2 regions of the Melaminivora jejuensis genome follow, and region 1 is predicted to be linked to the other one. Evidence: riboswitches for the same ligand, from Rfam matches in the RefSeq annotation. Region 1 holds a riboswitch; the other holds the start of a gene.
The links. Region 1 has a riboswitch for cobalamin ahead of IDM45_RS08530 (energy-coupling factor ABC transporter permease). Riboswitches for the same ligand answer to the same signal wherever they lie in the genome.

Region 1 (15,007 bases):
CACCGGCCCTGGCAGCGGGCTGCACCATGGTGCTCAAGCCGGCCGAGCAGACGGCCAGCGCCGTGGTGCGCAAGCTGAGCTTCACCGGCTCCACGCCCGTGGGCCAGCTGCTGATGCGCCAGTGCGCCGGCACGCTGAAGAAGCTCTCGCTGGAGCTGGGCGGCAACGCGCCCTTCATCGTCTTCGACGATGCCGACCTGGACGCTGCCGTCGAGGGCGCCATCGCCTCCAAGTACCGCAATGCCGGCCAGACCTGCGTGTGCTCCAACCGCATCCTGGTGCAGGCCGGCGTGTATGAGCCGTTTGCGCAGAAACTCGCCGCTGCGGTGGCCCGGCTGCAGGTGGGCAACGGCATGGACGAGGGCGTGGTGCAGGGGCCGCTGATCGACGAGGCGGCGCTGGCCAAGGTCGAGGCCCTGGTGGCCGATGCCGTGGGCCAGGGCTTCGGCCCGGTGGCGCCGCTGGTGCGCTTCGAGACCGAGCAGCAGGCCGTGCAGATGGCCAACGACACCGAGTTCGGCCTGGCCTCGTATTTCTACTCGCGCGACCACGCCCGGGTCTGGCGCGTGTCGCGGCAGCTCGAATACGGCATGGTGGGCGTCAACACCGGGCTGATCTCGACCGAGGTGGCGCCCTTTGGCGGCGTGAAATTCTCCGGCCTGGGCCGCGAGGACTCGCACCACGGGCTGGACGAATACCTGACGCTGAAATATCTGGCCCTGGGCGGCCTGTAGGCTGCAGGGCCGGGCGCGCAGCCACGACCTGCCAGGACACAACGAAAAAACCGCCAGGGCCTTGAGGGCTGCTGGCGGTTTTTGTTCTGGCAGGGGCCGGGCCGATTACTTCAGCTTGGCTTCCTTGTATTCGACGTGCTTGCGCGCCTTGGGGTCGAACTTGATGATGCTCATCTTCTCGGGCATCGTCTTCTTGTTCTTGGTGGTGGTGTAGAAGTGGCCGGTGCTCGCAGTGGAAACCAGCTTGATCTTTTCGCGTCCGCCTTTGGTGGCCATGGTCTTGCTCCTTGTCAGCTATCAGGCCTGGCCGCGTGCGCGCATGTCTGCGAGCACGGACTCGATGCCGTTCTTGTCGATCAGGCGCAGCGCGGCACCGGACACGCGCAGGCGCACCCAGCGGTTTTCGCTCTCCACCCAGAAGCGGCGGTACTGCAGGTTGGGCAGGAAGCGGCGCTTGGTCTTGTTGTTGGCGTGGGAAACGTTGTTCCCGCTCATGGGCTTCTTGCCCGTTACTTCACATACGCGTGCCATGAGGACACTCCGTTCATTGCAACGGCTGCCTGCCAGGCGGCCCCTGTCAGCCCTGGCACGGGCCAGCGAAGGGGTGGGCCGGCAGCCTCACCTCGCCAGTTTCGAAAGATCGGGTGGCGGTAGCCCGGCTTTTTCCGCAGCTGCCGGCAGTGTCTGCCGCATCAGCCTTTTTCAGGAAAAGCCCGCGATTATAGTCCGGCGCCTGTCCTGCCCTTGAACGGCCTTCGGAAAAAGACCTTCCAGCCGCAGCCCGCAGCAATGGCTGCGCTCCCCCACGGCCCTTGCACCGTCTGACCATGCCTTCTGCTCCCGCCTCCCTGATCGCTGCCGCCGTGCTGGCCGCTGCCGGCATCAGCCATGCCCAGCCGGCCCAGCGCATCGTGGCGCTGCAGCCCTCGCTGACCGAGGCCTTGTGCAGCCTGGATGCCTGCGATCGCCTGGTGGCCGTGGATCGGCACTCGGACTGGCCGGCAGGCGTGGCGGCGCTGCCGCGCGTGGGCGGCATGGCCGATGCCAACGTGGAGGCCATCGTCGCCCTGCGCCCCGACCTGGTGCTGCTGGGCGCACGCAGCCGCGTTGCCGAGCGCCTGCGCGCGCTGGGCCTGAATGTGCTGGTGCTGGAGGCCAGGAGCCATGCCGACATCCACCGCAACCTGGAGGCCATCGCCCAGGCGCTGGGCAAGCCCGGCGCCGGCGAGCGCCTGTGGCGCGGCCTGGACATGCGCGTGCAGGAGCAGCGCCGGCGCGTGCCGGCCGCCTGGCGCGGGCGGCGCGTCTATCTGGAGCTGCACGGCGGGCGCGCTGCCGCCAGCGAGGACTCCTTCATCGGCGAGACGCTGGCGCTGCTGGGTTTGAGCAACGTGGTGCCGGGGCGGCTGGGCGCGTTTCCGCGCCTGGGGCCGGAATATGCGCTGCGCGCCGACCCGGACGTGCTGATCACCACCACCGTGGGCGCCACTGTGCCGCCGCCGCAGCGCCCCGGCTGGCAGGCCCTGCGCGCGGTGCGCGAGCAGCGCTATTGCACGCTGTCCGAGCGGCAGTTCGACGTGGTGCTGCGCGCCGGCCCGCGCATCGACGAGGCGGCCGCCGCGCTGGTGCAATGTCTGCAGGGCCTGACGCCGCCGGGGGCGTGAGCGTTGAGCGATGAGCGCTTTGCGTATCGCCTACGCAGAACGCCCAAGGCAAAACACCCAACGCACAACGCATAACCTCCCAGCCCCCTCAGCCCCAGCCATCCTGCGCGCGCAGATAGTGGGCCTGCCAGGACTGGGCCAGCGCTGCGGCACGGCCCAGGGCGGGCGTGCCGTGTCGAAGTCGATGACGCACAGCCAGTCCGCCCAGGCCGGGCGCGGCGGCTGCTCGCGGGTGCGCCCGTCGGTTAGCAGCCACAGCCAGCGCTGGCCCTGGCGATGGCGGCGCAGCAGGGCGTCGGCATCCTGCAGCGCAGCGCCCAGGGGCGTGCCGCCGCCACCGGCGAGCGGCGCCAGCGCGCCGCCAGCGTCCTGCAGCGCCCGCCCCGGCGCCAGCACCAGGGCGCTGCCGGCGCCGCCAAAGCCCAGCAGCGCGACCGGATCGCGCCAGCGGTAGGCCTGCGCCAGCAGCTCGGCCAGCACACCCTTGGCACGCGCCAGCTGCCCGGCGCGCAGCATGGAGCCTGAGCAATCCAGCACAAAGCAATGCAGCGCCGGCGCGCGTGGCGCTGCGGCACGCCGGTACACATGGGCAGGCATGAACTGCGGTGCTGCGCCGCGCGCCAGCAGGGTGCGCGGCCAGTCGATGGGCTGGCGGCGCTCGTGCTGCGGATGGGTGGCGGGCGCAGCTGCTGCATGGGTGGCCAGGGCGGCACCCGGCGGATTCAGCCCCTCGCGGCCCCGGTGGCGGCCGGGTTGGGCGGGCGAGGGGCTCAGGCTTTTTTTGAATTGCTCCAGTGCAGCGGGCGCAGCGGCTTGACCGGGGCGATGCCGACGGGTTCAGGGGGCAGGGCGCCCCAGTCGTCTTCGGCCCGGTCGCTGCCACTTTGCTCACCCGCCTCGGTGCCGCCTCCCGTGGGCACGTCTGCAGTCGGCGCGGCTGGCCCAGGGGCTGCGGCGGCTGTCGGTTCGGCACTTAGCGCCGCTGCGTCCTCGGGTGGTGGGGTGGGCGGCGTTGCCTGTGCAGGCGCCAGTGGCTGCGCTGCCGAGGGCGGCTCCACCGGCGCGCCGGCCTGGCGGCGGTGGCCCAGCACCAGCTCGGCCACTTCCTGCACATGCCTGGGCAGCACTTCGACCGCGCCCTGCCAGGCGGCCAAGGCCCGCGCGGCGCGCAGCAGCACCAGGTCGGCGCGCAGGCCGTCCACCCGGGCGGCAATGCACAGCTCGCTGACGGCGGCGTGTACGGCGTCGCTCCAGGGCAGGGCGCCGGCAGCGGCGGCCCGGGTGCGGGCGCGGGCGAGTTGCTGCCTCAGCTGCTGCTGGGCGCCCGCGTGGCGGGCGGCAAAGCCGGCCGGGTCGGCATCGAAGGCCAGGCGGGCGCGCACGATGGCCTGGCGGCTGGCGGCGTGCTGCACGTTGTCCAGCCGCACGGCCAAGCCCAGGCGGTCGAGCAGCTGCGGGCGCAGCGCGCCTTCCTCGGGGTTCATGGTGCCCACCAGGACGAAGCGCGCCGCGTGCTGGTGCGAGATGCCGTCGCGCTCGACCAGGTTCAGGCCGCTGGCGGCGGCGTCCAGCAGCACATCGACCAGGGCATCGGGCAGCAGGTTGATTTCATCGACGTACAGCACGCCGCCGTGCGCGCGCGCCAGCAGCCCGGGGGCGAAGCGCACCTCGTGGCCGGACAGGGCGCTTTGCAAGTCCAGCGTGCCGGTGACGCTCTCCAGCGCCGCACCCAGCGGCACGGTGACGAAGGGCGCCGGCGCCAGCAACTGCGCGAGGGCCCGCGCCGCCGTGGACTTGGCCGTGCCGCGCGGGCCTTCGATCAGCACGCCGCCGATGGCCGGGTCGATGGCGGCCAGCAGCAGGGCCAGGGTCAGGCGCGGCTGGCCGGTGATGGCGGCGAAGGGGAAGGGTGGGGGAGGGAGGGCGTCAGGCGTCATGACCGGGTGCGAGGGGGTGGCGGTATTGCTCCTTCCCCTGCTGGGGGAAGGCGGGGATAGGGCCGGCGATGGTCACTCCAGCTGCTCATCATGCGCCAGCGCCAGATCGTCGAGCCGCGCGGCGTAATCCCCCGGCTGCTGCCACAACCCCCGTGCAATCGCCTCGCGCAGGCGCGCCAGGATGTCGGCCAGCGCCTGCGGGTTGTGCTGCGCCAGAAAATCGCGGTTCACGGCATCGAACACATAAGCGTCGGTCACCATCGCATAGTGGTGGTCGCCCACCACCCGCGCCGTGGCGTCGAAGCCGAACAAGTAGTCCACGCTGGCTGCCATCTCGAACGCGCCCTTGTAGCCGTGGCGGCGCACGCCGGCCAGCCACTTGGGGTTGGTCATGCGCGCGCGCACCACGCGGCCGATTTCCTCCTGCAGGCTGCGCACGCGCGGCTGCGCCGGGTTGCCGTGGTCGCCGTGGTACAGCGCCGGCTGGCGGCCCGACAGGTGGCGCACGCTGGCCGCCATGCCGCCCTGGAACAGGTGGTAGTCGCCCGAGTCCAGGATGTCGTGCTCGCGGCTGTCCTGGTTGTGCAGCACGGCATCCAGCCCGGCCACGCGCAGTGCCAGCGCGTCGCCAGCGGCGCTGCCCTCGTCGCTCTGGCCATAGGCGTGGCTGCTGGCGGCCAGCCACGCGGCGCCCAGGTCGGCGTCGCTGTCCCACTGGCCCGAGCGCAGCAATAGCTCCAGTCCGCTGCCGTAGTGCCCCGGGCGGCTGCCGAAGACGCGCCAGCCGGCGCGCCGGCGTGCTTCATGCGTCGGCAGGCCCTGCGCGGCCAGTTGCGCGCTGTCGGCCAGGATGCGCGCGCGGATGGGGTTGTCGTGTTCGTCCTCGCCATCGAGCGCCGCCACGGCCTGCACGGCGGCGTCGAACAGCTGCACCGTGGCCGGGAAGGCGTCGCGAAACAGGCCGGAGATGCGCAGCGTCACGTCCACGCGCGGACGGTGCAGGCCCACGCGCGGGATGACCTCGAAGTCCACCACGCGCTGGCTGCCCGGCGCCCAGCGCGGGCGCACTCCTATCAGCGCCAGCGCCTGCGCGATGTCGTCGCCGCCAGTGCGCATGGTGGCCGTGCCCCAGACGGACAGGCCGATGCTGCGCGGGTAGTCGCCGTGCTCTTGCAGGTGGCGTTCGATGAGCGCGCGCGCGGCGCGCTCGCCCAGCGCCCAGGCGGTCTGCGTGGGGATGGCGCGCGTGTCCACGGTGTAGAAGTTGCGCCCCGTCGGCAGCACGTCGGGCCGCCCGCGCGAGGGCGAGCCGCTCGGCCCCGGCGGCACGAAGCGCCCGCGCAGCGCCTGGCTGAACTGGCGCAGCTCCTCGCCGCCGCAGGCGTCCAGGCGCGGCGCCAGCACCTGCAGCACGCGATCCAGCGCAGCGTTGGTGTTTTTGAATGAAATATGGCTCAAACCCTTGCTGGATAAGCGATGACAGCTATCATTTTTATCAATCTCTTGCTCCAGGCGCTGGTGCAGCAGCTGCGCGGCCAGCAACTCCAGGCGCTCGCGCGTGTCGCCCCAGTGGCGCCAGGGCGCGTCGCTGACTTGCTGCAGCAGCGCCGGGCGCTCTGCCGTGAAAGGCTCGGCGCTGCCGGGGGCGAAGGGGTCGGTGCCGTCTCCCAGCAGGTCGGCGGCCAGCGCGGCGATCAGGCCGGGTGCGCCGTCGGCGCTGGCGTAGCGCGCCAAGGCCAGCAGGGTGTCCCGCCGCTGCACGCCAATGGGGCTTGCGCCAAAGATGTGCAGGCCATCGCGGATCTGCGTTTCCTTCAACTCGCACAGATAGGCGTCGATGCGCTCCAGCACCCTGTCGTCCTCGCCCTGCGCCAGCGCCCCGTCCAGGCCCAGCTCGCCGGCGAGTTGCTGCTGGCGCACCAGGGCCAGGATTTGCTGGCGCAGCAGATCGGCGCGGCGTGCGTCCACCAGCAGGGCGTCGTAGAACTCATCGACCAGGCGCTCCAGCTCCTGCATGGGGCCGTGGTTCTCGGCGCGCGTGAGCGGCGGCATCAGGTGGTCGATGATGACGGCCTGGCTGCGCCGCTTGGCCTGCGCGCCCTCGCCGGGGTCGTTGACGATGAAGGGATACAGGTGCGGCAGGGGGCCGAAGATGGCGTCCGGCCAGCACGCGGACGACAGCGCCAGGCTCTTGCCCGGCAGCCACTCCAGATTGCCGTGCTTGCCCACGTGCGCCACGGCGTCCACCCTGAACACGTCGCGCAGCCAGAAGTAGAACGCCAGGTAGTGGTGCGGCGGGGGCAGCTCGGCGTCGTGGTAGTTGGCCCAGTCCTGCACCTCCAGGGTGCGCGCCGGCTGGATGCCGACGAAGACCTGGCCCAGGCGCAGGCCGGCGATCATGAAGCGGCCCTGGCGCAGCGCGGGATCGGCTTCGGGCGGGCCCCAGCGGGCGATGATGGCGGCTTCCATGCCCGGTGGTAGGGCGGCCAAGCGGGCGCGGTAGTCGGCCAGCGGGTAGCTTTGCAGGGCCGGGCGCAGCGGCCACTGCGTGGGGTCGTTGGCAATGCCTTGGGTCAGACGGCGCATCAGCGCGTCGCCGTCCTCGGGCAGGGCCTCAGTGCCCAGCTCGTGGCCCTCGCGCTGCAGCAGGTGCAGCAGCTGCATGACGGACGCGGGAGTGTCCAGGCCCACGCCGCTGCCGATGCGGCCTTCGCTGCCGGGGTAGTTGGCCAGGATCAGCGCCAGCCGCTTGTCCTGCGGCGCCAGTTGGCGCAGGCGGCACCAGCGCTGCGCCAGGTCGGCCACGAAATCCACCCGGTCAGGCTCACTTTGGTAGCGCACCAGATCGACCTGGGTGTGCGGGCAGCGCTCGGTGCCCGCCTTGAAGCTGATGGCGCGGCTGATGATGCGCCCGTCCATCTCGGGCAGCACGATTTGCATGGCGATGTCGCGCGGGCGCAGGCCCTGGCTGTCTTGCAGCCAGCCGCTGCGGTCGGTGCCGCTGACGATGACCTGCAGCACTGGCGCGTCACCGGCCAGCGCGTCTTGCGGCTGCGCGCCGCCGTCGTGGCCCAGGGCGGCAAAGGCCGTGGTGTTGAGCACCAGCTGTACGGCGTGCTGCTCGCACAGCGCGCGCAGCGTGGCCAGGCACAGGGCGTCCTTGAGCGAGTCCAGCGCCAGCGGCAGCGCGTTCAGGCCGCGTGCGTGCAGCGCCAACGCCAGGTCGTCAAAAGCGGCGGTATTGCCAGCCAGCAAGTGCGAGCGATAAAAGACCAGCGCCACGACCGGCGCGCCCGGGTGCCAGGCGCGCTGCAGGGCGGCCAGCGGGTCGGCGGCTGCGGGTGCCGGATCGTGGGCAGCGAGGGGCTGCGTCCAGGCCGTCGGCACGTGCAAGGCGACCTGCGGCAGTGGGCGCGGCGGCGGTGGCTCGCTGCCGTAGGCCAGGCCATGCCAGGCGACGGCACGCAGGAAATGCAGGGCGTTGGCCGCGCCGCCCGCGCGCAGATAGCGCCACAGCAGCCGGCCGGTGCCCTCGGGCAGGGTGCCTCGCGCCAGCAGGGCCGGGTCTTCGGTCAGGTCGCCCGAGAACAGCGTCAGCGCCTGCCCATGCTGGCGCGCCAGGGCGGCGAGTTGCTGGATGCCGTAGGGCCAGGTGGATTCCGAGCCCAGGTGATCGACGATGACCGCGCGCGCGTGCTGCAGTACTTCGTCGGCGTAGCGATCGAGCGAGGCATTGCCGCGCAGGTGCAGCAAATTGGCCAGGCGCAGGCTGGGAAAGCCGGGGTCGGTCTGCGCCAGCTGCGCGCGCGCGGCGGCCAGCAGGGCCAGCGTGGTGTCGGCGCTGCTGAGCACCACGATGTCGGCGGGGGTCTGCTCCAGGCAGATGACGGCGCTGTCGTCCTCGACGAAGCCGCCGGGGCGGGTGCTCAGCAGGTGCATAGCGAGGGTGTTACTCCCTCTCCCGCACGCGGGAGAGGGGGTGGAAAGCGTTGCTGGACAAGCGCAGACAGCTATTGAAACAGGAGCTATTCACGTCGCGAGCGGCGCCAGCGCGGCACGCACGGCGGCCTCGTCCAGGCCTTGGCCGATGAACACCAGCCGCGTGCGTCGCTCCTCGTCCGCGCGCCAGGGCCGGTCGAAGTGGTGCGAAAAGCGCGCGCCCACGCCCTGCACCAGCAGGCGCATGGGTTTGCCCGGCAGGGCGGCAAAGCCCTTGATGCGCAGGATGGGCTGCTCGGCCACCAACTGCTGCAGCGCGGCGAGCAGCGCCTCGCGCTCGACCTCGGGCAGCGCCACGTCAAAGGACTGGAACTCGTCGTGGTCGTGGTCTTCGTCATGGTCGTGGTGGCTGGCGCGCTCGTCGATGGTGGCCTCGGCAGCGCGCTGCAGGCCCAGCAGTACATCCAGCGGCAGCCGGCCTTCGGTGGCGTGTACCACCTTGACCTCGGGCGGCAGTTCGGCGCGCACCAGGGCCTCGACCTGCGCCAGCGCGGCCTCCTGAACCAGGTCGCACTTGTTGAGCACCACCAGGTCGGCGGCGCCGAGCTGATCCTCGAACAGCTCGTGCAGGGGCGATTCGTGATCCAGATTCGGGTCGGCGCGGCGCTGGGCGTCCACGGCGGCGGGGTGGGCGGCGAACTGGCCGGCGGCGGTGGCCGGCGTGTCCACCACGGTGACCACGGCGTCCACCGTGAAGGTGCCGGCGATCTCGGGCCACTGGAAAGCCTGCACCAGGGGCTTCGGTAACGCCAGGCCGCTGGTCTCGATCAGCAGGGCGTCGATCTCGCCCTTGCGGGCTGCCAGCTGCTGCATGACCGGGAAGAATTCCTCCTGCACCGTGCAGCACATGCAGCCGTTGGCCAACTCGTACAGCTGGCCGGCCTGCTCGCCCCCCGCGCCACCCTCATCGTCGCAGCCGATGCCGCAGGCCTTCAGGATGTCGCCGTCGATGCCGAGTTCGCCGAACTCGTTGACGATGACGGCGATGCGCCGGCCTTCGGCGTTGGCCAGCACGTGGCGCAAGAGCGTAGTCTTGCCGCTGCCCAGAAAGCCGGTGACCACGGTGGCGGGGATCTTGCCCAGGGCCGGGCGGGTGTCTTGGTTCATGTTCATGCTCCAGCGGTAAACAGGCGGCGCTCCAGCAGCGCCGAGCCGTGCGGGCGGTGCAGCGCCTTGGCGGCGGCCAGCACGGCCAGATCGACCAGCGGCTCGACCAGGATGACCAGCAAGTAGGCGCCGCCGAAAGACGCGATCTGCTGCAGGTTGTCCGCACCCACGCCGTGGCCGTACAGCGCCCAAAAGGCCACCCAGGCGATGATGCCGCCCTGGAAGGCCAGTGACAGCTTGAAGGTCTGGCCGTAGCTCAGGTCCACATAGCGCGTATGCGGGGCGATGATGCGCCGCGCCAGCGCCGCCGTGGCAAACAGCGGCGCCAGCAGCGTGGTCACGTTCATGCCGTACTGCGGCAGATCGGACGGGGCGAAGAACAGGCCTTGCACCAGCAGCCCGGCGGCCAGTCCGATGGCGGCGGCCGCCGGCCCGAACAGCAGCAGCAGCGTGCTGCCCAGGATCAGGTGGACTTCGGACACGCCCACCGGGTGGTGCGGCAGTACCTCGAAGGAGCCAAACACCAGCAGCGCCGCCAGCAGGCTGCGCCCTGCTGGCGCAGCGCGCGTGCGCCGGCAAAGGCCGTGGTGGCCAGCAGCGCGGCGGCGCTGGCATAGCTGAGAAGGATTTTTGCGCCGTCAACGACGCCGGGTTCGATGTGCATAGTCCAGTCCGTTTCGCCAGGATTGCAAGGCGGCACAGGCGCCGGGGATGGACTGAAAAGACGGGTGCTGCAGGCAGTGCGGGCAGGCGCTGGCAAGGGCAGCGCAGGCCGGACGGCGCAGGCCCGGCCCCGTCCCCGAAGCCCATGCCTTGAATGCTTCGGGCCGGTCTTCTGGCTCACCTTCGTCCTCGGCCACGCCTTCCCGCGCCCGTGGGGGCGCAGTGGCTGGATGTGGCGTCGTCAGGCTCACAGCAGCGGGGGCTGCGCCGGAATGGCCCTGATCTCCTGATCTGGCAGGGCGGCACCGGCTTCCCGTTTCACCGGCGCTGGCTGAAGTGGACATCAGCGCGGGCCGGCACCCGAAACGGTCGGCAGTATAGGCCGGGCTGGGCGCAGCGCCGGCAGCACTTCGCGGGCAAACAGGGTCATGCCGGCCAGGGCCTGGGCACGCGACAGCAGGCCGTTGGCATTGAAGACGCAGCGCAGCGCACCGATGCCGCTGGACTGGCCCAGTTGCATCAGCTGCTCGTGGCACTGCTCGGGCGTGCCCACGATCCATTGCTCGCGCAGGGCGCGTGCCGTGTCCAGCGGTGCGACGGCGTGTGCCGGCACGCCGCGGCGCCCGGCGAAATACACGCGCCGCTCATGCAGGCGCGGCCATAGTTCGTCGAGCAGGGCCTGGGCCTCGCTGCGGCGGCTGGCGATGCAGACATAGCGCGACAGCGACGAGCGCGCCAGTACCTGCTGGCCGGCAGCGGCATCGACCAACTGCCGCACCTGCGCCAGCTGCGCGGCCTCCGGCGGCTCCAGGCTGAGCAGCAGCGGCAGGCGCCGGGCCAGGGCAAACGCCAGGGTCTCGGCGGTGCTGCCGGCCACGTACAGCGGCACGGCGCGCGCTGCGTCCAGCAAGGTCGTGCAGCAGTGCTCGAAGCGCGTGCGCGTCTCCTCCTGGGCGATGCCCAGTTGCGCCAGCGTGGCGGCATCCGTGCCCCGGCCCAGGCCGGCGTCCAGGCGGCCATCGCTCTGGAAGTGCAGCTGCAGCAGCTCCTCGGCCAGCAGCAGCGGCTGGTGCAGGGGCGCCACCAGCGCCGAGATGCCCACGCGCAGCCGCTCGGTGCGCGCCAGCAGCGCAGCAGCCAGCAGCAGGGGCGAGGGGTAGGGGCCGCTGCCTTCCAGCAGCCGGAATTCATGGAACCACACACCGTCAAAGCCCAGCTGCTCGGCGGTGCAGAAAAAATCCAGCAGTTCGCGGTGCGGCCCCAGCGTGGCCTCGCGCGACCAGCCGGCCAGGTCGAAGCGCTGGAATCCGCGCGGGGGTTGAGGGGTCATGCCACGGCCTCGGGTTGGGTGAAAAACTGCTGCCCCTGCACCTGCAGGGCAGCGATGGGTGCGCCATAGGCCTGGGCCAGCAGCGCGGGGGTCAGCACTTCGGCGGGTGGGCCATGGGCCAGCAGCCGCCCCTGGCCCAGCAGCGCCAGGCGGTCGCAGTACCGCGCGGCTGCGTGCAAGTCGTGCAGCACGATGACCACGGCGCGCTCGCGCGCTGCCTCGTGCAGCAAGGCCATCAGACGGTGGTGGTGCGGTATGTCCAGGTGGGCGGCAGGCTCGTCGGCCAGCAGCAGTGCGGGGCTGTGCGCCAAGGCGCGCGCCAGTGCCACGCGCGCGCGCTCGCCGCCCGACAGGCTGGCCAGGCGCCGGCCCAGCAGGGGCTGCAGCTCGCAGCGCTGCAGCCAGGGGCCAGGGCGGGCGCCGGGGTGCAGATGCAGCGCCTCATGCACCGTCAGATCCCAGTGGCTGTGCCCGTCCTGCGCCACGTAGCCGACCTGGCGCGCCAGCTCGTGCGCCTTCCAGTGCTGCGGCGCGCGGCCCTGCACCAGCACGCGCCCGCAGTGCGGCGCCAGCAGCCCCAGTGCGGCACGCAGCAGGCTGGTCTTGCCGGCGCCGTTGGCGCCCACCAGCCCGAGCAGGCCACGCGCCGGCACCTGCAGATCCACCTGTTGCAGCAGCACCCGCCCGGCTACCGCCAGCGAGAGCTGTTCGAAGGCCAGGGCCGGCGCAGTGCTGCTCATGCCTTGGCGCGCAGCAGCAGGAACAGGAAAAATGGCCCGCCGATCAGCGCGGTGAGCAGGCCAATGGGGATTTCGCTGGGCGCCAGCGCCGCGCGCGCCACGGCGTCCACGGCCACCAGCAAAGCGCCCCCGGCTACGGCGCAGGCTGCGGCCAGGCGCGCGTGCAGCGGGCCCAGCCACCAGCGCAGCACGTGCGGCACGATCAGCCCGACAAAGCCGATCAGGCCGCCCCAGGCCACAGCCAGCGCTGTGGCCAGCGAGGCCAGCATGACGGCGCGTGCCGAGAAGGCTGCCGTGCGCACTCCCATGGCATGCGCCGTCTCCTCGCCCAGGCCCAGTGCGTCCAGCCCGGGCGCCAGGGCGCGCACCAGCAGCGCCAGCACGGCCAGCGCTGCCAGCAGCGCCAGTGCCTCGCCCCAGGCGGCGTTTTGCACGCCGCCCAGCTGCCAGGAGACGATGGCGCGCAGGTTGGTCGTCTCGTCGCCCCACAGCATCAGCATCAGGCTGCGCAGTGCCGAGAGGATGGCCGCCAGCGCCACGCCGGCCAGCAGCAGCCGCCCGCTTTGCCAGGCGCCCCCCAGGCGGGCCACCAGCAGCACCAGCCAGCCTGCGCCCCAGGCGCCGGCGAAGGCCAGCAGCGGCAGGCTCCAGCTGCTGGGCACTGCCGCCGGCAGCAGCAGCGCCACGGCAGCGCCCACGGCCGCACCGCTGGCGCTGCCCAACAGATAGGGCTCGGCCAGCGGATTGCGAAACACCCCCTGGAACACCAGCCCGGCCAGGGCCAGAAAGCCGCCCACGGCAAACGCCGTGGCCACGCGCGGCGCGCGCCAGACGCGCACCAGCTCGGCGGCGGCGTCGCCTGCCAGCCAGCGCCAGGGCGGCACGGTGGCGGCGCCCAGGCTCAGTGCGGCCACTGTCGCCAGCGCAGCCAGCGCCAGCAGCAGCGCCCAGGCGCGCGCCGCACCAGGCCGGGCGCGCTCGGGCCGGGCGGTCAAGCCCCACCTCCGGCAGCAGAGGGGTTTGGGGTGTCGGCAAAAAGCTCAGGATGCAGCGCCCGTGCATAGGCCTGCACCGCCTGCACCTGGCGCGGGCCGGGGATCAGCTTGTGGCCGCGTTCGAGCACCACCACGCGCCCGCTGCGCACGGCGCGCAGCCGGCTCCAGCCAGGGCGGCGGGCGATCAGCTCGGGATCCCTGGGCACCTGTTGCAGCGAGATGATGACCTGCGGGTCATGCAGGAAGATGGCTTCGGCGCTGACCTGCTGGGCGCCCTGCAGCGTGTCGGCAAAGACGTTGCGCCCGCCGGCCCAGCGCAGCGCATCGCTGGCGTAGTGACCGCGCCCCATGGTCTGGTAGGCGCCGCGCGCAGCGGCAGCGGTCTCCAGATAGACGCTGCGCACGGGGGCGCCGGCCACGCGCTGCGCCACCTCGGCCAGGGCCTGCTGCATGTGCTCCTGTTCGCGCCGGGCCGCGTCCTCGCAGCCGGTGGCCTGGCCCAGCAGTGCCAGGTTGCGTAGCACGGCGGGCAGATCCGGATGCGCCAGCACCAGGCTGGGCGTGCCGATGCGTGCAAAGGCATCGACCAGGTGCAGGGCCGACTGGTGCGCCGGCGTGAGCACCAGCAGGTCGGGCCGGTGGGCGGCGGCGGCCTCGACGGAGTAGCCCAGGGCGCCGCCGATGCGCGGCTTGGCCACGGCCTCGGGCGGCCAGCGCACCGTACCGCCGATGGCCGCCACGCGCTCGCCCAGGCCCAGCGCCCAGGCCAGTTCGACGTTGCTGGGAAAAACCACCAGCAGCCGCTCGGGCCGACGCTCGATGCGCACGCGCCGCCCCAGCGCGTCCACCACCTCGCGCGGGAACGCCCCCGCTGCGCCGGCGGCCCCGGCCTGCGCGGCGCAGCCTGCCAGCAGCATGTGTCCCAGCATGTCGCGGCGGTGCATCAGAAGCGGTAGCGTGCGCGGGCGAACCAGGTGCGCGGGGCGCCGGCGTTGCCCGCGTCCTGCGCCGACAGGTCGTCGCCGATGTAGTAGCGGTCGCTCAGGTTGTTCACCCCCGCCTGCAGCGTCCAGCGCGCTGTGGCGTCCCAGCTGGCGGCGACGTTGAGCAGCACATAGGCCGGCAGCTTCTGCGGATTGGCCGTGTTGTCGCGCAGGAAGCGCGAACCCACCGAATTGGCGCTGGCAGCCACCGTCCAGTCGCCCTCGCGCCAGGTCACGCCCAGGCCGGCGATGTGGTGGGCCGACATGCGCATACGCAGGCCGCCGTAATTGGCCGACGGCACGCCGGCGTTGGTGTAGGTCTGGAAGTCGCTCAGGCGCGCGTCCTGCCAGGTGTAGTGGGCCCAGCCGCTCCAGCGCGGCGAGAGCCGCCACTGCGCCTGCGCCTCCAGGCCGTGTACGCGCGAGGTGGCATTGGTCGAGATGAACGAGTCGGGGCCGTTGCGGTAGTAGCGCTGGCCGTCGATCTTGCGCGCCTCGAACACGCTGACCTGGTAGGCCCAGGACGCATCGAGCGCCCGGCCCTTGAGCCCGATCTCCCGGCTGCGCGTGCGCTCGGGACGCAGGATGTTGGGCATGACGATGCCGTCGCGCGTATTCAGCGCCACGGCCTGCGGGCGAAAGCCCTCAGTCCAGTTGGCAAACAGCACATGCTCGCCGGCTGCGCCGCGCAGCCACAGCCAGTCGGCGGCAATGCGCGGGCTGTTGCGGCTGGCGCTCTGGTAGGACTGCACGGACGTGTCCGAGCGTGCCAGGCGCTGCGTGAAGTGGTCGCGCCGCAGGCCCAGCGTCAGGCCGGCATCGCCCCATTCCAGGCGATCCTGCATGTAGATGCTG
Region 2 (15,007 bases), 490 kb from region 1:
GTGCTGGTGTCATGCGGCGATGGCTCGCCTGGCGATGTGCGCAAGGCTGTGCTGGCATTGGCCCCGGCCCTGAAGTCGCCCGGCGTGCAGCGCGCCGTCCTGGCGTTCGCCGCCGCACCAGCCGCCGGAGCCGTAGCGGCGGCGCTGCGCTCGGCTGCCGATGCAGCCTATGTCTATGCGGCCACCAAATCCAAGGTCGAGGAGAGCGGGCCAGAGTCCTGCCTGCTGGGTGTGCCCAGCGCCGCTGGCGTGCAGGCCGAGTTCGATGCTGCCCGGGCTGTGGCTGCCGGGGTCGAGTTTGCCCGCGAATGGGCCAATCGCCCGGCCAACCATGCCACGCCGACTCTGCTGGGTGAAGCGGCCAAGTCGCTGTCCAAGGACAAGGCCATCCGCTGCACGGTGCGCGGCCCCGAGGAGGTCGCCAAGCTGGGCATGGGAGCCTTCATGGCCGTGGCCCAGGGCTCGGTCGAGCCGCTGCGCTTCATCGAGCTGCAATACCAGGGCGCAGCCAAGGGTCAGGCACCGGTGGTGCTGGTGGGCAAGGGCATCACCTTCGACACCGGCGGCATCTCGCTCAAGCCGGCGCCCGAGATGGACGAGATGAAGTTCGACATGGGCGGCGCGGCCAGCGTGCTGGGGGTGTTTCGCGCACTGGCCGAGCTCAAGCCGGCCATCAATGTGATCGGCCTGATCCCGGCCTGCGAAAACATGCCCGATGGCCGGGCGCTCAAGCCCGGCGATGTGGTCACCAGCATGAGCGGCCAGACTATCGAAGTGCTCAACACCGATGCCGAAGGCCGCCTGGTGCTGTGCGATGCCCTGACCTATGCCGCACGATTCAAGCCCGTTGCCATCGTGGACATCGCCACCCTGACGGGAGCTTGCGTGATTGCCCTGGGCGGCCTGCGCAGCGGCCTGTTCAGTACCAGCGACGAGCTGGCTGCGCAATTGCTGGGTGCTGGCGATGCAGCGCTCGACCCCTGCTGGCGTATGCCGCTGGACGATGAGTATGGCGAGGGGCTCAAGAGTAATTTTGCCGATGTCGCCAATGTGGGCGGGCGGCCTGCCGGAGCGGTGACGGCGGCCAAATTCCTGCAGCGCTTCGTCGGCAATACGCCCTGGGCACATCTGGACATTGCCGGTACGGCCTGGAAGAGCGGCACAGCCAAGGGCGCCACCGGGCGTCCGGTCGGGTTGCTGCTGCGCTGGCTGGCAGAGCGCGCTGCCGGGTCTGCGGACTCTGGCCAGCAGACAGCAGCCGCACGCCGCCGCGCTGCCAAGGGCTGAAGGGCGCGCCCGCGTCGGGCCAGATCCGCATGACGGACATCGTGTTTCATTTCAACGTGCCAGACCGGCTGGCCTATGCCAGCCGACTGGCCCATCAGGCGTTCAGACGCGAGGTGAAGCTCACCATCACAGCCAGCGAAGGGGAGCTGGCCGAACTCGATGACCGATTGTGGAGCCTGGCGCCGTCGGACTTCGTGGCCCATTGCCGTGCTCCACAGGCGCACGCGGCACTGCTGGCGGCATCGCGGATCATTCTGTGTGCCGATCCGCGTCTTGGCTTGCCAGAGGGCGTTCTGCTCAATCTGGGAGCGCAATTGCCGACCGGTTTCGAGCAGTTTCAGCGGGTTGTCGAGGTAGTGAGCCTGGAGGAGGGCGATCGCGTCCAGGCGCGTCTTCGCTGGAAGCAGTATGCCGATGCTGGACATGCGATCTCCCGCCATGATGCGGCAGCGGGGATGGGCCGACGATGACGACTCCCGGACACATTCCTGCGCATTTCATTCCGACCTTGACCGAGGTGGTGCCGGAAGCTGCCCCAGCTCCTCCGACGCCAGCCGACGCTGCGCCTCCCGCTGTGGTGCCGACTCCTGTCGGCAGATCGCCCTTGCCCGAGGATTTCGAGGAATATGTGGTGCATCGTGTCATGCAACGCATCGATCTGGCCCTTGAAGAGCGCCTGCGCGAGGCCATCGCCCGGGTGACCCTGGAGCAGACGCGCTCGCTGGTGCCACGTCTGCGCGAAGAAGTCGAAACCGTGGTGCGTCAGTCGGTCTATGAAGCCGTAGCACAGGAATTGGCTGGAGAACGCCACAAGCCGTGAATCGATGGCAGGGAATATCCCTGTGTGGTATCGATATGAATTTCGTGTGTTCCCTAGTGTTGGCTGGGTTGAATTGCGCTATGTTCCAGCGCGTTGTGACCACACAATATTTCCAGCGCACTCTTTGGAGACATATATGCAATTGAAGTTGAAACTGACCGTGGCCGCTGCCATCGCAGCCGCTGCCGCTGTGACTTCCGCCCAGGAGGTGGTGAAGATCGGTCACGTTGCCCCTCTGTCGGGGCCGCAGGCGCACTACGGCAAGGACAACGAAAACGGCGCCCGCATGGCCGTGGAGGAACTCAATGCCCAAGGCTTCACCATTGGCGGCAAGAAGGTGAAGTTCGAACTGCTGGCCGAAGACGACGCAGCCGATCCCAAGCAAGGTACTGCTGCCGCGCAAAAGCTGTGCGACGCCAAGGCAGCCGGTGTTGTGGGCCACTTGAACTCGGGCACGACCATCCCTGCAGCCAAGGTCTACAACGACTGCGGCATCCCGCACGTTACTGGCGCTGCCACCAACCCCAACTTGTCCAAGCCGGGCTACAAGACCACGTTCCGCATCATTGCCAATGACAACGCATTGGGCGCGGGTCTGGCGGCCTATGCTTCCGAGACGCTCAAGCTCAAGACAGTGGCCGTCGTCGATGACCGCACGGCCTATGGCCAGGGCCTGGCCAGCGTGTTCAAGAAGGTGGCTGCAGAAAAGGGCATCAAGGTCGTGGATGAGCAGTTCACCACCGACAAGGCCACCGACTTCATGGCCATCCTGACAGCCATCAAGTCCAAGAATCCCGATGCCATCTTCTACGGTGGCATGGATCCGCAGGCTGGCCCCATGCTGCGTCAGATGGAGCAGTTGGGCATGAGCAATGTCAAATTCTTTGGCGGTGATGGACTGTGTACGACCGAGATCGCCAAATTGACGGCTGGCGCCAAGACCCTGAGCAATATGGTGTGTGCCGAGGGGGGGCTTCTCTGGCCAAGATGCCTGGCGGCATGGCGTGGAAAGCCAAATACGACGCCAAATATCCCAATCAATACCAGATCTACAGCCCTTATACCTATGACGCCACCATGCTTTTGGCTGATGCCATGAAGCGTGCCGGCTCCTGGGATCCCAAGGTCTATATCCCCGAACTGCTCAAGTCGAACTACAAGGGCGTGACGGCCAATATCGCCTTTGAATCCAATGGAGAGATGAAGAACCCGGCCATCACTCTCTACCACTATCCGGATGGCAAGAAGACGCCTATGAACTGATCTGCTGATCTGCTGATCTGCGGCCTTCGGCTTGCCCGTCGTGCAGGCCAGAGGCAGATCGCGGGCGCAAGGAAAAAGGCAATGTGCCGCAGCACATTGCCTTTTTCGTTTTCAAGCCCGGGTTGAGGAGCGCTTGCAGGGTCGTGTCAGTGACAGGCCTGTTGACTGTTCACGATGCGCCTGAGTGCTGCCGTGTCCACGATGCGGACATGGCGCTGCTTGACCTCGACGATGCCATCCTCGACGAATTTCGAGAAGGTGCGGCTGACGGTTTCCAGCTTCAGCCCGAGGTAGCTGCCGATTTCCTCGCGGGTCATGCGCAGGATCAATTCGGATTGGGAGAAACCGCGTGCGTGCAGACGCTGCACCAGGTTCAGCAGGAAGGCTGCCAAGCGCTCGTCGGCCCTCATGCTGCCCAGCAGCAGCATGACGCCATGCTCGCGCACGATTTCACGGCTCATGATCTTGTGGACATGCGTCTGCAGTGCCGTCACCTCGCGCGACAGCTCTTCGATGCGGTCAAAGGGCATGACGCAAACTTCCGCATCCTCCAGTGCCACGGCATCGCAGGTGTGATGATCGTTGACGATTCCGTCCAGACCGATGATCTCGCCGGCCATCTGAAAACCGGTGACCTGATCGCGCCCATCCTCCGTGGCCACGCAGGTCTTGAAAAATCCCGTGCGGATCGCAAACAGGGAGGTGAACGCCTCTCCGTTACGAAACAGGGTGCCGCCACGCTTGACCTTGCGACGCATGGCAACCACATCGTCGATGCGCTTGAGCTGGTGCTCTTCGAGACCGACCGGCATGCACAGTTCACGCAGGTTGCAGTTGGAGCAGGCCACCTTGATGGCCTGGAGCTGGGGCGGCGTGTTTTCCCTTTTCATGGCGTGAGCTTACCTCCGAACGTGCGCTGCCTCGTCATTGACCCCGGGCAGGATAAGTGTCGGAGCCCGGGATTGTCATTTTTCCGACATGGTGTGGGCTTGATCATAATCAAGACCATAGGGTACCCCTGGGGCACAGTGACAAATTACGCAAGGAATTCTCATCATGACTGTTGTCACCCCCGAGCTGCTGCGCCGCTTTGACGTCTCCGGCCCCCGCTACACCTCCTATCCGACGGCTGACCGGTTCGTCGAGGCGTTCGGCGAGGATGAGTACGTCATTGCGCTGCAGCAGCGCCGGGTCGGCTCGGTAGGCAAGGCTCTGCCGCTCTCCCTGTACGTACACATTCCGTTCTGCGAGTCGCTGTGCTACTACTGCGCGTGCAACAAGATCATCACACGCCATCCGGAGCGCGCCGACGTCTACCTGCGCTACCTCAGTCGCGAGATCGATCTGCACACCGCGCATTGCGGTGTCGGGCAGCAGATTAGCCAGTTGCACCTGGGTGGCGGCACGCCGACCTTCCTGTCCGACGATGGTCTGCGCGAATTAATGTCCATGATCAAGCGCAGCTTCACGCTGGTGCCTGGCGGGGAATACTCCATCGAGGTCGATCCGCGCACCGTGGACGAGCAGCGTCTGGCCCTGCTGGCTGAGTTGGGCTTTAACCGCCTGAGCTTCGGGGTGCAGGATTTCGATCCCGAAGTGCAAAAGGCCGTGCATCGCATCCAGCCGGCGGAAAAAGTGTTCGCGCTGGTGGAGAGTGCGCGTCGCCTGGGCTTCGAATCCATCAACGTGGACTTGATCTACGGCCTGCCCCGGCAGACGCCGGAGTCCTTTGAGCGCACACTCAGGCAGGTGGCGCAGTTGCGTCCCGACCGGATCGCCATGTATGCCTATGCCCATCTGCCAGAGCGCTTCAAGCCACAGCGCCGCATCGTGACGGCCGAGTTGCCCATGGCTTCGGCTAAGCTGACCATGCTGGCGCTGGGGCTGGATATCTTCAATGAGGTCGGCTATACCTATATAGGTATGGATCACTTTGCACTTCCCGAGGATGCGCTGGCTGTCGCCAAGCGGCAGGGGCGGCTGCATCGCAATTTCCAGGGCTACAGCACACAGCCCGATTGCGATCTCATTGCTCTGGGTGTCTCGGCCATTGGCCGGGTGGGCGCGACCTACAGCCAGAACGTCAAGACGCTGGATGAATATTACGATGCCATCAACCGGGGACATCTGCCCATCGCCCGGGGCTTGGCGCTCAGCCGTGATGATCTGGTACGCCGCGCGGCCATCATGGCGCTGATGTGCCAGGGCAAGCTGCTGTTCGAGCCGCTGGAGCAATCCTGGCTGATCGATTTCCGCAGCTACTTCGATTCCGAACTGCAGCAGCTGCAGGGTATGGCCGAGCAGGGCCTGGTGACCCTCAATGACGAGGGTGTCACGGTCACGCCGATGGGCTGGTACTTCGTGCGTGCCGTGGCCATGGTGTTCGACAGATACCTGCAAGCCAATCTGAACCGCGCCCGGTTTTCGCGAATCATCTGATCCATGTTCTGGGCGTTGGCATCCACGGTATTTTTCATGGGACTGGCCGGCGGCACGCATTGCCTGACGATGTGCGCCGCTCCCTGCGGAGCATTGACCGGAGCCGGGCAGCGAAAGGCCGGGCTGGCTCCCGGCGAGCAGGCAGTGCAATGGCAACCGCACGGTTCGGCAGCCTTGGCAGGTGTGGTGCTGCGCCGTACTGTCATCTTTCATGTAGGGCGCCTGATCGGCTACGGCATGGCTGGGGCGCTTGCTGCCTACGCCATGGACAGGCTGGCCTGGTTGAGTGGGCACAGCATGGCGCTACGCCCTCTATGGACACTGACCCATGTGGCCGTCATGGGTTGGGGCTTGGCCATGTTGGCTCAGGCACGCCAGCCGGCCTGGATCGAGGCAGCTGGAAGACGCCTGTGGCGTGTTACCCAGCCTGTGGTTGCGCGGCCTGGAGGTCTGCTGCTTGCCGGGATGGCCTGGGCCTTGCTGCCCTGCGGCCTGCTGTACACGGCCTTGATGACAGCAGCCTTGAGCGGCGGCCTGCTCGCCGGTGCGCTGTGCATGGTGCTGTTCGGCCTGGGAAGCGGGCTATGGCTGGTGGCTGGCCCGTGGGTCTGGCTGCGGCTGCGCTCCGGGCTGCCCGGAAATGCCCAGGAATGGGGCGCACGCCTGGCAGGGCTGGTGCTGTGCGTGCTGGGCGGCTGGGCGCTGTGGATGAACCTCGTCCACGGGCAGCCGGCTCCCTGGTGTGTTGTTTGAAATGGCTTGACTTCCTGCAGATAGTCAACGCTGGCCTGCGCACAAGCTCTGGCGTGGTGGCAAGCATGGTGATAATCAGGCGCGATCGATTTTTTGCTTGCATGGCCCAACCCTTTTCCTGCTCCTGTGAATTCTTCTATCCCGATCAAGGTTGACGAGCTGCGGATAGGCATGTTCATCCAGCTGCCCTTGGGCTGGCTGCAACATCCCTTCCCGACTGGCAGTTTCCGTATCACCTCGGTCGAGCAGATCGACCTTCTGCGTGAGCTGGGTTTGGTAACGCTGCATTACCTGCCGGCCAGAAGCTCCCTCCACGAGGAAGAGTTGCAGTCTTCGGGAGAGGTTGCCGATGGTGGCGACGCCCTTTCCTGTGGGCAGTCAAGTCTTGCCGAATCCGGCCAGGATGCTGCTGCTGGCAATGACGCGGCAGGTCTGCCCGCCTTTGAAGTCAAATACCAGCTGGCATCAGCAGCATACGAACAGGTGACGATCCAGGTGGTACGTCAACCGGCCCGGGCTCGACAGGCTGCCGAAGGCCTGGTCAACGCCTGCATCGACGAGCTGGCCGAGGCGGAGTGCCACGTCATCTGCCTACTGTCCGGCAGTCACGTCGAAGGTTCCGCGGCCCATGCAGTCAATGTCCTGGTGTTGGCGTTGCTGTTGGGGCGCGCGCTGGGAATGCATGGCTCGGTGCTGCAGGAGTTGGGTTTGGCGGCGCTGCTGCACGATGTCGGCAAGATCACCATGCCGATGCACATCGCTGAGCCTGGCGCCCCTTTGAGCGCCGTCGAGTTGCAACGCTACCGCGCCCATGTGGGTGAATCGGTCGCGCTGGGGCAGCAGATGGGCTTGTCCAGCGATGTGCTCATCTCCATTGCCCAGCACCACGAGGCTGCCGATGGCAGCGGTCACCCTCTGGAATTGATGGGTGATGAGATTGGACGCAGCGGGCAGATTCTCGCTCTGGTCAATACCTATGAGCGGTTGTGCAACCCACTCTTTGGAAACCAGCCTCTGACGCCCCATGAGGCGGTGTCCGAGCTTTATGCACGGCAGAACAATCGTTTCGACCCAGGCATTCTTACCACCTTCATTCGCATGATGGGCGTCTATCCCCCTGGCTGCCTGATCCAGCTGCTGGACGGGCGCTATGGCCTGGTGGTCAAGGTCGATCCCGCCCATCCCTTGAAGCCGGTGGTCAGGATACACGCCACGGACATGCCGGGCGCTGGTATTCACACGATCGAGCTGCTTCACAGCCCAGGCCTGGGCATACGGCGCAGTCTGCGTCCAGTGCAGGTGCCGTTCGACGTTCTGGCTCAGTTGCAGCCGGGTTCTCGCACTCATTACTATTTCGAGCGCGCAGCGGCAAAGTCTGAGCGGGACGCAAATCCATGAATTTTCCCCTTCTGCCCGTCGGCACTTGGCACAGCATCGCTGACGCCTGGCCACAGGCGATGTGGCTGATTGATGCGGCGACGTTGGAAGTGATCTATGCCAACCGGGCGGCGGGCGAGCTGTTGGGCAGGCCTGTCGCAGAAATGGTGGGCCGCTCTGTGCATCAGCTTGCTTCTGCTCCGCAGGATCTGCTGTTTTGGGAGCAATCGGCAACGGAAATCGCTGCCGGCATCCATTCATGCACCAGTATCTGGAACCCGCAGCGTGGTGAGCAAATCCCCGTTGAGCGCTGGATTCAGGCTGTTCCTCCTGTGCAGGATGCATCCAGTACACAGGGCGCGAGCCTGCTTGCCATGTACATGCAGGACTGCTCCGAAAGCGAAAACTCCACGCGGGAGCTGGAGGGTCTGCTGTCCCAACTGCGCGCCACTCTGGATTGCGCTGCAGATGGCATCCTGTCGTGCGACCTGCAGGGGCGTATCCGAGCGTTCAACCATCGTCTGGTGCAGATCTGGAAACTGCCCGACGCACTGCTGAGGCGGCGTGATGACGACGCCATCCACGCCCACATGCAGGCCCAGGTTGAGGATGTGGCTGCATACAGGCAAAGCCTGGCCACACTGCGGCGCGAGCCGCTGCTTGAAGCCACGCATGTGTTTCGCCTGCGTGACAGTTCTGTGGTGGAGCTGCGCTCTGTGCCGCAGCTGATTCACGGCAAGCCGGCTGGCCGGATCCATGTTTATCGCGACATTTCCGGGCAAATCCAGGCCCAGGCCAATCTCCAGCTGGCAGCCCAGGTATTCGAATCCAGCCTGGACGCCATTTTTATTGCAGACACCCGGGGCATGTTGGTGCGCATCAACCCCAGTGGCTGCGAGTTGCTGGGGGCCCGGCAGCTGGAATTGCTCAGCCGACCGGTCACCGCCATGATCGATTTGGACAGGCCGGCAGCTTCCTTTCTGCGCCAGGTGGAGCAAGCCTGGGACTTGCAGGGATTCTGGGTGGGCGATGTCACGCTTCGCCCGGGTGCCTCAGATTCGGCCATTCCCATTGCCCTGTCATGGGTGGCGCTGCGCGATGAGCGGGGCAACGTCAGCCAGAGCATAGGCTTCATGCGTGACCTGACGACGCACCATGCGGCGCAAAGACGCATTGAAGAGCTGGCATTCACTGACCCCTGACAGGGCTGCCCAACCGGCTGCAGTTGACGCAGTGGGTTGGCTCGGTCATCGAAGGCGCCCGCAGTCGCAGCGCCGAGTTCGCGGTGCTGTTCCTGGATCTGGATCGCTTCAAGATCGTCAATGATTCCCTGGGCCACCCGTTCGGCGACCAGGTGCTCAAGATGGTGGCGCAGCGTCTGCAGGATTGCCTGCGCCAGTCGGACATGCTGTGCCGGCTGGGGGGCGATGAATTCGTGGTCTATCTGCACGACGCAGATCGGAAGGTGGCTGAAGCGGTGGCCCGCCGGATGCTTGATGAAATGGCGCATCCTTTTACTCTGGAGGGAATGAATTTTTCCATCCAGGGCAGCATGGGAATAGCCCTGTACCCTCATGATGGGCTGACGCTGGATGATCTGATCAAACACGCCGACTCAGCCATGTACCGGGTCAAGGAGCGGGGCCGGGGCCACTACAGCTTCTACCGCCCCCAGATGAGTGCCGATCTGTTGCCGCGCATGAAGATGGAGCACGCCATGCGTCTGGCTCTCGGCCTGGGGCACATGGAGGTTCACTATCAGCCCCAGGTCGAATTCGCTACCGGGCGCATCGTAGGCATGGAAGCGCTGCTGCGCTGGCGAGATCCGGAATTGGGGTCGGTACCACCAGCAGTTTTCATCCCACTGGCAGAAGAAAGTGGCTATATCGTCACCCTGGGCGCCTGGGTGATGGAGCAGGCGATCAAGGAGGCTGCGCACTGGCATGTCAGCGGGACGCCCATGGTGGTTTCCGTCAACGTCTCGGCCCTGGAGTTCCGCCAGCCCGGTCTGGTCGAGCGGATTTCCGGCTTGCTGGCCCAGCATGGCCTGCCTGCCGCTATGTTGGAGTTGGAGTTGACGGAAAGCGTGCTGCTGCAGGATGCGCAGGAGATGGAGCAGCTCCTGGGAACGCTGGCCCAGTTGGGCATAGGGCTTTCCATCGATGATTTCGGTACCGGCTACTCCAGCCTGGCGTATCTCAAGAAGCTGTCCATCCACCGCCTGAAGATAGACAAGTCGTTTGTCGATGGCTTGCCGCTGCATGAGCGTGACCAGGCCATTGTGCAGGCCATCGTCAGCATGGGGCGCGCCCTGGGCATTGCCACGGTGGCTGAAGGCGTCGAGACAGCAGCCCAGCGCGATGCGCTGCAAGCCATGGGCTGCGACTTCTATCAGGGGTATCTGTGTGCGCCGGCGCTGCCGGTGCCGCAATTGCGAACTCTGGTGGGGCGGGCCGGCCAGGCTCGGCAAGAGGTGTCTGCAAGTGCCACCGAGCCGTCATCCTGAACCGAGGGTTCAGGGGGGCAAGGGCAGCGTGGCATTGGGTTCATCTGACGCGAGATGATCACGCCTGCCAGGCGATGTACCAAGCCCGGGCTCATATGAGCATTGGTTCAAGGAACTATAAAGCCCGGCAGCACCGCAGACGAGTCCATTGTAAGCCCGCCTGTGCCCTTTGGGCGCTGTGCTGGCCAATGTTTACAAAGCTGCTGGCATCTGTTCGTCCAGAGCTTCATCCAGTCGCTCGATGAGCTGGCCCAGGCGCTCGTTGGCGTATGCGTCGTCGGCGTATGTGTCGGCAGTGGGCTGCACCTCGGCGGAGGCGCCCTCGTACTCGGCACGGGCCTGGGCGGTCACTGCGGCCACCACATCGCGGTCGGCGATCTCGAAGGCCAGATTCAAGGCCACCAGCACGGCGATGCGCTCGCGGGCGCGCACCTTGCCCGTGTCGCGGATGCGTGTCATGGCCGTATCCACGCGCTCCACTGCTTCCAGCAGACGCGCTTCCTGCCCCTCGGCGCAGGCCAGCAGATAGCTCTGCTGCAGTATCTGAACTTCGATCTGTTTCATGGGGTGTCGTCGTCCATGGCTGGCTGGTTGGCCGGCAGGCGGTCGAGCAGCGCATCGACACGCGCACGGGCAGCCTGGAGCCGGGATTTGAGGGAATCGCGCTCCTGGGCGAGCGCCAAGACCTCCTGCGTCAGCAGGGTATTGGCGTGCTTGATCTGCTCGTGCTGCTGCAGCAGCCGCTCCACGCGTTCGGCAAGCTGGTCAATCGGAGAGGGGGCTGGCATAGGGGTGCGATTGTAGATAGTGCCGGGGCGATGCTGCACCTGCACATAAAATCGCCCCGTTGGTGCTCGCTGCATGGTTCACATGCCGCAGTTCAACGGGAAGCAGGGAGGGGCTCTTCAGCGCGAAGAAACATGTCCCGGGCCTGCGCTGCCCCCGCAACGGTCAGCGAACGAGCCGCACGCCGGCTCCCCTTTCACGCACGAAGCCACTGGGCGCCTTGAACAAGCGCCTGGGAAGGCGCCTGGAAGGCGTGTCGCCAGCCCGGATACCGGCCAACAAGGAGGCTGCGCCGTGCCCGCTGGGCAGGCGCAGCCATGTCACCCACTGCTGGCGGGGAAGCTGGCACGGGTTTGTTGCTTCTTTTGTCCTTCCATGTCGATTACCCTGTCTAGCGCCCGTCTGGCTGCCATTGGCGCCGGCGCGCCCCTGCGTCTGAGCGCTTTGGCCCTGGCATCTTTGAACCTGTGCGCCGCCCAGGCGCAGGACGCCACGCTGCTGGCGCAGAACCTGCACGCGCCAACGATGAACGAAATCGTGGTCACGGCCAATCGGGTGGCCCAGCCGCTGACCGATGTGCTGGCCGATGTGACCATCGTCGATCGCCAGACCATAGAGAGCAGCGGCGCTGCGGCGCTGGCCGATGTGCTGGCGCGCCTGCCCGGCATCGAGCTGTCGCGCAACGGCGGCCCCGGCACGGTCACCAGCCTGTTCCTGCGCGGTGCGGAGACGCGCTTCACCGCCGTCTATGTCGATGGTGTGCGGGTTGACTCGCAGGCCGGCAGCGGCGGCGCGACCTGGGAGGCCCTGCCGCTGTCGCTGATCGACCGCATTGAGGTGCTGCGCGGGCCGGCAGCGGCCATCTATGGCTCGGACGCCGTGGCTGGGGTGATCCAGATCTTCACCAAGAAGGGCGAGGCCGGCGTGGCGCCCTACGTGGGCATTGGCCTGGGCACGTACCGTACCTGGCGCACCGAGGCCGGCGTAAGCGGCGCCAGCGGCACGCTGGACTATGCCCTGGGCCTGACGCGCGAGGGCAGCCGGGGCTTCAGCGCCAAGACCGACGCCAAGAGCAACCCTGACCGCGACGGCTACCACCAAAGCGCCGTCAATGGCCGGCTGGGCTGGCAGATCAACGCCGCGCACCGCCTGGAAGGCACGCTGCTGCACAACGAGTCCAACAGCGGCTACGACACCAGCCAGGAAGATGACCGCAGCCTGCACCGTATCCAGACGCTGGGCGCGCACTGGCAGGCGCAATGGAGCGAGGGTTACAAGACCCGCCTGTCCGTGACCGAATCCCGGGATCGCTACGAGACCCGGCCCTCGCCCTACCTGACCAACACCCAGTTGCGCGGCTACCTGCTGCACAACGAGTGGCGCCTGGGCGAGCACCAGTTCACCGCAGCGCTGGAGCGGCGCGAAGACCACCTGGACAACGCCCCTATCGACCGCGACCGCTCGCAAAATGCCCTGGCCCTGGGCTGGGGCCTGCGCGCCGGGGCGCACACGCTGCAGCTCAACGCCCGCCACGACCGCGACAGCGAGTTCGGCGGCAAGAGCACCGGCAGCGCCGCCTATGGCTACGAATTCGCCCCCAACTGGCGCGCCACTGCATCGATGGGCACGGCCTTTCGCGCGCCCACGCTGTACCAGCGCTTCAGCATGTACGGCGACGCCAGCCTGACCCCCGAGACGGCACGCAACGTCGAGCTGGGCCTGAAATGGCTCCAGGGTGCCAGCAGCTTCTCGGCCACCGTGTACCGCAACAACGTCAGTAACCTGATCACCTTCGTCAGCGGCCCCGGCCCTTGCCCGGGTGGCAGCGGCCCCTACCCGGGCTGCTACGACAGCATCGGCAAGGCACGCTACCAGGGCCTGACCCTGGCCGGCTCGCACCAGTTGGCCGGCGTGCGCCTGCACGGCTCCATCGATTTGCAGAACCCCAAGAACCTGGACACTGGCAAGCAGCTGCAGCGCCGTGCCAAGCGCCACGCCGCCCTGGGCGCCGAGACCCGGATCGCCCACTGGACGGTGGGCGGCGAGGCGCAGCTGTCGGGCCGGCGCTTCGACGATGCTGCCAACAAGAACGTGCTGGGCGGCTACACCCTGCTGAACCTGCACGCCAGCACCCGCGTGGCGCGCGACTGGCAGATCGTCGCCCGCCTGGACAACCTGACGGACAAGCACTACGAAGTCGCGCGCACCTACGCCACGCCGGGGCGCAGCTTCTATGTCGGCCTGAAGTGGGCGCCGCAGTACTGACGGCAGCTGGCGCCAGCGGCATGAGCACACCCGCCACACCCGCGCGCTGTCCGGCGCTGGTCATTGCCGCGCCCGCCTCGGGCCAGGGCAAGACCACGGTGGCCGCTGCGCTGGCCCGGCTGCACACCCGGGCCGGGCGGCGCGTGCGCGTGTTCAAGTGCGGGCCGGATCACCTCGACCCGCACTGGCACGAGCTGGCCAGTGGTGCGCCCGTGCATCCGCTGGACTTGTGGCTGACCGGCGAGCACGACTGCCGCGCCCGCCTGCACGCCGCCGCCCATGAGGCCGACCTGATCCTGATCGAAGGCGTCATGGGCCTGTTCGATGGCCAGCTGAGCGTGGCCGAACTGGCGCGCCGCCTGGGCATCCCGGTGCTGGCCGTGATCGACGCCAGCGCCATGGGCGGCACGCTGGGCGCGCTGGTGCATGGCCTGCGCAGCTATTGGCCTGATCTGCCCTGGGCCGGCGTGCTGGCCAACCGCGTGGCCGGCGCGCGCCACGCCGACATGCTGCGCGCCGGCCTGCGCGATGCGAGCGACTGGCTGGGGGCCGTGCCCTCTGTGGCCGGGCCGCAGGAGCAGCCGGGCCGCCAGAGCCGCCCTGCCGCCCTGCTGCCCGAGCGCCAGCTCGGCCTGGTGGCGGCGCGCGAGCTGCCCGATGCCCTGGCGCGGCTGGACGCTGCCGCTGACGCCCTGCAGGCCACGCCGCTGGGCCGCATGACGGCGCAGGACTGGCAGCGCTGGGCTGTTGAATTCCCGCCGCCGGCACCGTCGGCCAGTGCCGCGCCCGCACCCCTGCTGGCCGGGCGACGCATTGCCGTGGCGCAGGACGAGGCGTTTTGCCTGATCTATCGGGCCAACCTGGACGTGCTGCGCCAGCTGGGCGCGCAGGTCGCGTGCTTTGCCCCGCTGCGCGGCGAGCCGCTGCCGGCGTGCGACGCGCTGTGGCTGCCCGGCGGCTTTCCCGAACTGCACGCCCCGGCGCTGGCAGCGCAGAGCGCGCTGCGCGAGCAATTGCGCCAGCACATCGCCGCCGGCAAGCCCATCTGGGCCGAAGGCGGCGGCATGGTGGCGCTGCTGGGCGGCATCACCTTGCCGGATGGCAGCCGCGCGCCGCTGTGGGACTTGCTGCCCGGCCACGCCACCTTGCACACCCGCCTGCAGGCGCTGGGAATGCGCGTGCTGCAGTGGCCGGATGCCGCCGGGCTGCGCGGCCACAGCTTCCACTATTCGAGCACCGACACGGCAGTGCCCATCGTGGCCCAGGCCGTGCGGCCTGATCCGGCAGACGGTGCTGCCGGCGCCGAGCCGGTCTATCGCCACGGCAGCATCCACGCCAGCTATTTCCACGCCTGGTTCGCCTCCGAGCCGCAGGTCGTGGCGCGGCTGCTGGGTGCGGCTTGAGAGGACACGCCATGCAGCTTGCCCGCAGCGAACTCATCCTGGGTGGCCAAAAAAGCGGCAAATCGCGCCGCGCGGAAGAATTGGCACGCCTGTGGCTGCAGACCCCCG

Region 2: linked by a shared signal. The riboswitch ahead of IDM45_RS06220 (TonB-dependent receptor domain-containing protein) and the one ahead of IDM45_RS08530 (energy-coupling factor ABC transporter permease) in region 1 are both predicted to bind cobalamin.

What each region holds. Positions count from the first base shown of each region.
Region 1 covers NZ_JACWIJ010000002.1:1,779,462-1,794,468, reverse strand. Annotated here, with positions in the region: partial or broken gene IDM45_RS08570 (aldehyde dehydrogenase family protein) at 1-734, shown strand, start outside; gene rpmG (50S ribosomal protein L33) at 840-1,010, opposite strand; gene rpmB (50S ribosomal protein L28) at 1,032-1,265, opposite strand; gene IDM45_RS08555 (ABC transporter substrate-binding protein) at 1,562-2,398, shown strand; gene IDM45_RS08550 (vWA domain-containing protein) at 2,429-2,995, opposite strand; gene IDM45_RS08545 (ATP-binding protein) at 3,169-4,335, opposite strand; gene cobN (cobaltochelatase subunit CobN) at 4,408-8,274, opposite strand; gene cobW (cobalamin biosynthesis protein CobW) at 8,365-9,441, opposite strand; partial or broken gene IDM45_RS08530 (energy-coupling factor ABC transporter permease) at 9,444-10,105, opposite strand; cobalamin riboswitch at 10,250-10,483, opposite strand; gene IDM45_RS08525 (LLM class flavin-dependent oxidoreductase) at 10,448-11,434, opposite strand; gene IDM45_RS08520 (ABC transporter ATP-binding protein) at 11,431-12,174, opposite strand; gene IDM45_RS08515 (FecCD family ABC transporter permease) at 12,171-13,169, opposite strand; gene IDM45_RS08510 (ABC transporter substrate-binding protein) at 13,166-14,113, opposite strand; gene IDM45_RS08505 (TonB-dependent siderophore receptor) at 14,113-15,007, opposite strand, start outside.
Region 2 covers NZ_JACWIJ010000002.1:1,287,125-1,302,131, reverse strand. Annotated here, with positions in the region: partial or broken gene IDM45_RS06275 (leucyl aminopeptidase) at 1-1,287, shown strand, start outside; gene IDM45_RS06270 (DNA polymerase III subunit chi) at 1,317-1,757, shown strand; gene IDM45_RS17570 (hypothetical protein) at 1,931-2,107, shown strand; partial or broken gene IDM45_RS06260 (branched-chain amino acid ABC transporter substrate-binding protein) at 2,244-3,370, shown strand; gene fnr (fumarate/nitrate reduction transcriptional regulator Fnr) at 3,517-4,260, opposite strand; gene hemN (oxygen-independent coproporphyrinogen III oxidase) at 4,427-5,809, shown strand; gene IDM45_RS06245 (sulfite exporter TauE/SafE family protein) at 5,813-6,562, shown strand; gene IDM45_RS06240 (HD-GYP domain-containing protein) at 6,689-7,960, shown strand; partial or broken gene IDM45_RS18245 (putative bifunctional diguanylate cyclase/phosphodiesterase) at 8,020-10,445, shown strand; gene IDM45_RS06230 (cell division protein ZapA) at 10,638-11,009, opposite strand; gene IDM45_RS06225 (DUF904 domain-containing protein) at 11,006-11,233, opposite strand; cobalamin riboswitch at 11,277-11,525, shown strand; gene IDM45_RS06220 (TonB-dependent receptor domain-containing protein) at 11,607-13,496, shown strand; gene IDM45_RS06215 (cobyrinate a,c-diamide synthase) at 13,517-14,899, shown strand; partial or broken gene IDM45_RS06210 (bifunctional adenosylcobinamide kinase/adenosylcobinamide-phosphate guanylyltransferase) at 14,911-15,007, shown strand, end outside.